One region of the Halobacillus sp. genome, then DNA from elsewhere that is predicted to be linked to it. Evidence: riboswitches for the same ligand, from Rfam matches in the RefSeq annotation. Region 1 holds a riboswitch; the other holds the start of a gene.
The links. A riboswitch is a leader RNA that binds a small molecule or an ion and turns the genes downstream of it on or off. The one in region 1 is predicted to bind FMN.
Positions count from the first base shown of each region.

Region 2: it holds a riboswitch for FMN, as region 1 does, so the genes downstream of both, WAM07_RS16125 (ECF transporter S component) here and ribD (bifunctional diaminohydroxyphosphoribosylaminopyrimidine deaminase/5-amino-6-(5-phosphoribosylamino)uracil reductase RibD) in region 1, are expected to answer to the same signal.

Region 1 is NZ_JBAPTY010000266.1:2,195-5,315, forward strand. Features, by position in the region: gene ribE (riboflavin synthase) at 1-196, opposite strand, end outside; gene ribD (bifunctional diaminohydroxyphosphoribosylaminopyrimidine deaminase/5-amino-6-(5-phosphoribosylamino)uracil reductase RibD) at 177-1,292, opposite strand; FMN riboswitch at 1,426-1,575, opposite strand; gene WAM07_RS11250 (hypothetical protein) at 1,995-3,121, opposite strand, start outside.
Region 2 is NZ_JBAPTY010000384.1:21,745-24,865, reverse strand. Features, by position in the region: gene WAM07_RS16135 (collagen-like protein) at 1-395, shown strand, start outside; gene WAM07_RS16130 (YolD-like family protein) at 760-897, shown strand; FMN riboswitch at 1,073-1,221, shown strand; gene WAM07_RS16125 (ECF transporter S component) at 1,388-1,987, shown strand; gene WAM07_RS16120 (hypothetical protein) at 2,037-2,405, opposite strand; gene WAM07_RS16115 (hotdog fold thioesterase) at 2,423-2,818, opposite strand; gene WAM07_RS16110 (1,4-dihydroxy-2-naphthoate polyprenyltransferase) at 2,905-3,121, opposite strand, start outside.

The DNA of each region.
Region 1 (3,121 bases):
TTTCAGGCATAATATCAAATTCTACGGAACGGTCTGTATAGCTGGTTACAGTTAAGCAGACGCCATTGATTGAAATGCTGTCTCCTAACTTCACGTCAGATAGCACTTTCTCCGCAGATATACTAAGTTCCAGAGACTCGGTTTTACTTTTAATAGAATGTAAAGAGCCGATCTCTTCAATAATCCCTGTAAACATTGATTTCCCTCCTTCTTACAGACACAATTTTTATATCCTCCCCTATTTGTTCATGGGATACTACCTGATAATCAGGTGCGTTTTTCAATTCGCTGATCCCCTTTCCTGCTACTGGAGAAGATGCGTCTTTTCCTCCAATCAGTTTAGGGGCGATATAGGTGATGGTTTCTTCTACTTTTCCAGCTCGAACAAAAGCATCAGCAATGGTTCCTCCGCCCTCTACTAGTAAAGAAGTCATTTTTTGTTCTCCTAAGTACTGCAGAGCCTGATGGATGTCTATCTGGTCTACATCCTGTTGAATAACTCTAATATGGTCAAGATCCTGAAGTTTTTGGACCGTATTCTTTGAGGCATGCTTACCGGTAAAAATCCAGGTCGGAGCTTCCTGATTTTGAATAAGATTAGAAGACAATGGAATCCTGAGCTTGGAATCGAAAACCACACGAATCGGATTTCTTCCTTTTCCTTCTATTCTTGTGGTCAATTTAGGATCATCCAACAGGACTGTCTGAATTCCCACAAGGATGGCATCCGATAAATGACGATAGGTATGCCCGTCTTCCCGTGCTTCTTTTCCTGTAATCCACTGACTTTCGCCTGTGGTTGTTGCAATTTTTCCGTCTAAACTCATGGCCGCTTTCAAGCGTACATAGGGTTCCCCTGTCTGGATAAAGTGAAAGAAATCCTTATTGAGCTGATCCGCCTCTTCAGTTAAAACATTGGTTTCAACTTCAATGCCGGCTTCCCTCATCATATTTATACCTTTTCCTGAAACCTCTGGGTTAGGGTCATGGGATGCTATAACCACCCTCTTAATCCCGGCATCGATGATCGCTTTGGCACAAGGAGGGGTTTTACCGTAGTGGCTGCAAGGTTCAAGTGTTACATAGATTTCTGCACCCTTCGCTTTTTCTCCGGCCATCTGGAGAGCATGAACCTCTGCATGAGCTTCTCCAGCCTTCACGTGTACGCCCAGTCCTACCAATTCATTATCTTTGATAATTACTGCTCCAACAGATGGATTGGGGCTGGTTTGACCTACTGTTTCGCCCGCCATCTGAATCGCTGTCTTCATATATCGTTCATCACGGCTCATGTTCCCGCCTCCTTACGATGAATAAAAAAATAAACCCTGAAGAAGACATACTTCCCCAGGGTTTATATTACTTTTGATTTGCATACGCCAAATAAACGGTACGAGTCTACTTCTCTGGTACCTTGGCATGCTCCACATCCTTCTCCCATCCAGACTGTAACTGTCGGCTTTGGTGTTTCACCAAATCAGGAGGAAGAGTGCTTTACACTTCTTCCCCGTCGCGGGCTTAGAACAATTGTTCATCACCGCCGGCTGGGATTTTCACCCGACCCCGAAGGACTCTGTATTCTTTTGTATTACTATAAATATATATGAAATGACGCAAACTCGCAATTCTTTAGGTTTATTTCTTGAACCTCACCCATTTAACCATGAGTTGAGCCGTCCGCTAATGGCAGATATAAACGTCTTTCTTCTCCCCATTCGTCTGTATGTTAACCATTCATGTGTGAATAATAAAAGAAAATGGGAGGTCAGGTACTTGCCGTATATAGAGACAGATACTTCGTTTCATGCCCTCTCAACGTTTATCCGTGAAATGAAAACTTAGCCGATGACCTTCTTTAAGATTCTCTTTGAAGATCAAGTATCTAATCCTTGCCACGCTAAGTTCTTCACTTCTACATAATTGGTGAAATACAGCTATTTAAAAAAGAGGAGCTTCTTAATAGAAGCTCCTCTTAAGTTGTGCTAACAAAATGATTATAAAAATATAGGAATGTATTGCTCCTGTAATAGATCGATCCTTATTTGTGCACTTCCCTGTAAAGATCGTTTATGAGCGCCATGCCCCCCGGTACTATCTGTATGCCACACAAAATAACTGTTTTGCAATTGATCTTTGATTGGACTCACATAATCTTGATCGTATTCATAATGAGTTGACTCGTTCCCATTATCAGAAATAAATGAGTACGTTTCTCTTTCCATTTTGGAAAGCATGGGTAGTTTCAGCCAGTCTACTTTCACTACTTTATCCCAGGCAATTGGTTGTTTTAAAATCCGGACGGTACGTTTATGAGAGTCACTTACATAATGAATATCAACCGCAAGTATTCCACTTAGGAACACTGTAGATGAGTGTGGAAGCACATGAGTTTTTACAGACTGCAGATTACAGTCTAAGTTTAGAATTTCAAAGATGTCATCCGAAAGATTCAAAGATTCGAGGATGTGGATATCAACGTTCAGCCTGGCAAGCACTACAGGCACCTTAATTAAAAGAGGTTGCTTTTTTTCCGCAACTATTGAATCAACCTGTGCGATCGTGTGTTCATTTTCTTTTGACGAAACTTCCTGCAGACGGTTTTCTGGTAAAGTATCCATTTCTTTTAGTTTTGTGGTCAGAAAGGGAGGGCAGAATTCGCGCTTTAGAATATCCGAAAATCCATTTGACAGTGGCAGGATATCTGTTAAATAAACGATTGGATCTTCCTCATATTCATCCGTGGAAAATGATAATTCCTGCTCCAAGGACGAAGAAGATTCTAAATCTAATTCTTCAATTCCACGAGAACTTTCTGATGAAGACTCTGTGAGCATGTAAGAAATTTCTCTATAGAGGTCCTGCTCACTTATATGGGAAGGATTATTGTCTGAATCCTGGTCTACATTATGGTGCATCTCCGCTGACTGGCTGCTTTCCATTTGAGATACATAATGGTTTTTAAAACTCACGTATTCATTGGAAGACTCATTCTCAATCGATGAAACAATATCCTTTAACATGGAGTAATCTTCTCCAAAGGTAGTTTCCTGCTGTGGATCTCTATGCTCAAATGACTGAGCACTTATTTCCATTGATGATGATTCACCTAACATTGAAATAA
Region 2 (3,121 bases), on a different contig from region 1:
TGCCGCCGGATAATGCTGATACGGTAGCTGTAGGTACTGATGTAAGCTTTCCTCAGGATGGTCCTAGTAGTCCTGGTACAGGAATAACCCGCGATAATGATTCTGAATTTAATTTAGCAGACATTGGGATCTATCAGGTGCTGTTTCAGGTAAGTGTAACGGAGCCCGGCCAGCTTATACTGACTCTAAATGGAGCAGACTTAGCGTACACAGTAGTGGGGCGAGCGACGGGAACGTCTCAAATTATTGGAATGGCGCTCGTGGAAACAACTGTAATTAATTCAACGTTAACGGTGCGGAATCCAGCAGGAAACGCAACTGCATTAACAATCACACCATTGGCAGGAGGAACGCGTCCAGTTTCCGCGCATCTTGTGATAACTAGATATCAATAGTCAGTAACTTAAAAAATCTCTAGTGTTGAAGAGCAGCTCTGTACTAATAATTTAATTAAATCTCGTTAACATTTGAGATGCTATTACAAAATTGTAATGGCGTTTTTTTTTTGAGAAATTATGTTGAGGGTATGGTACTGTTTGGAATAAATAGAACTAAGCGTTAGGGTGGAGTATCGGAATACTTAATGAAATGTCATGTTGACTTCTGCAATGAGCATGATGTTAATACGGTTATTTTTGTGCAGTGAAATGCTACAGGAAGCCCTAATGTCAGTGGAGCATGCGCATTCTATTATTACACGAACTCTACTGGTGAGTAATGGTCCTAGAGATCAGGGGTGCTATAAAGCGGACATTATTAATGTTGCCGGAGCATGTGGAGGAAATCCAGAAGCTCAGGAGAGAAGATGAGCAAGTGGAGATAGCCGATCTTGATGAACAGAAGCTGGAAGAAATCGAGTTTGCTCTACAACGACTAAGAGCGACGACCTACCAGTAGAGATCAAACATCGTAACGGATTTGATTATGGCTTATGTTGTTGACGAATTGTTGACGAAACTCGTCAACAACGATCAAAATTAATCCTAATCAAACCAAAAGAGATCCGATTTGAAACTTAGGAGTTGCGATTTCATAGGGTTTTGTATAGAATAAACATACAATAACATATCGATTCCATCTTCGGGGCAGGGTGCAATTCCCGACCGACGGTGATGAGCGTTTTTACGCTCTTAGTCCGTGACCCGTTTGGCTTCGTGCTAAACGGTGGACCTGGTGCAAATCCGGGACCGACAGTTACAGTCTGGATGGGAGAAGATGACGAACGAAGCAGGTAGAAGTGTATCTATTTCTACCCACTGTTTCCTATGGACAATTACTCCACCCTAAAGCCCCTTTATGTATGCTTTAGGGTTTTTATTATGGAAATAGGAGTGCGTTCACCTTCATCTGGGATGTGAATCGATGAAAAAGATGAAGGAGGAGATCGATGATGAATCCTTATACAGGTCAATCGTCAAATTTGCTTAAATTAATTATACTAGCTCTAATGGGAAGTATTTCTATGGTTTTAATGCTGCTTAATTTTCCACTGCCTATACTTCCTCAATATTTAAAAGTTGACTTCAGTGAGATACCTGCACTGATTGCTGCTATTCTTTTTACTCCCTTAGCCGGCGTCATCGTAGAAGGGTTAAAGAATACACTTTACCTCATCTACACAGGGGCTGCTGATCCAGTAGGGGTAGTAGCTAATTTTGCGGCAGGTGTCCTGTTTGTGGTCCCGGCAGCCATGATCTATCACAAGTTCAAATCCACAAAATCATTAGTATCCGGCATAGTGGCCAGTTCTATTATCATGGCAGCCGGAATGAGTGTGCTTAACTACTTTCTCATTCTACCTGCGTATAGTTGGTTTATGGGATGGGAAACAATGAGTGCAAATGTTAAATGGATTACTATTTTAGCGGGAATTCTCCCGTTCAATGCGATTAAAGGAATTATTATCGGGGCTTTGTTTGTTCCATTATTCATTAAGTTAAAGCCGTGGATTGAGCAGAAGAGCGTTCGATCTTCCAAAGCCGCGTGAATAATAAAAAGCTGTCCAGCTTAGCTGGACAGCTTTTTATTATTCAATATTATTCATCTTCCAGTTCATCCACTCGATAGCGGGCTGTCGGCATAGCTTCTAAACGTTCTACGGGGATAGGTTCACCTGATTTCTCACTCAATCCATAACGGTCTTCTTCCATTCGCTGCAAAGCATCGTTGACTTCCATTAATTTCTCACGGGATTTTTCATAAAATGTCTGTTCTTTTTCCCGTTCGAACTGATCAGTTCCTAAGTTCCCCGGGTGATCGGCTACGCTTGAAATCTCTCCAGTGTCATCATTTTCGTAGTCGTTTTTCAATCGATCATCTTTATATTCCTCGAGCTCTTTTTCTGCTTCTTCTTTCATTTCTAAAAGCTGCTGTTTAAACGATTCTTTTTGTTTCTCTGTTAACATGTGAAATCGGCCCCTTTTCAATTATTTTTTACAGGTACTACTCCAATGGTACACCTGGATATCGAAATCGTTTCTTGTTCTTCATTCAGGATCTTAACTTCCCATACCATTGTATTTCGCCCAATATGAATTGGCGTTGCCTTACCGATGACATGCCCCTTGCGAATACTCTTAATGTGATTGGCATTAATTTCGATCCCGAAAATCTGCTGTTTCTCTTCATCCACATTTAAGTATGCGCCTATACTGGCAGCACTTTCCGCTAAAGCTACGCTTGCACCGCCGTGAAGAAAGCCCATAGGCTGATGAGTGCGGTGATCCACAGGCATGCGTATCTGAACATAATGAGCTTGAGCATGTTCAATTTCCATACCTAAGGTTTCCATTAGAGTGTTTTTTATTAATTTTTCCATTAGATATCCATCCTTTACCTCATATTTCCCGTTGCTTCAGGAGTCAAACCTATAGAAAAAAGGATGGCTGTAAGCCATCCTTTTAGTTATCCGAGAGGGATCGAAATTTCCAATAGCATAGAAATACCCAAAAGGACTCCATACATCGTGTTGGTTTTTGCAGTGGCTACCATGGCCGGCATCATTTCAAGAGGTTGTGATTTTCCTTTAAACCCTTGAATAGCCTGGTAACCTTTCGCTACACTGAATAGGGTAATAAATGACCAATAGGGTAAAATGCTAAAGATAATTAACGCGATCGTT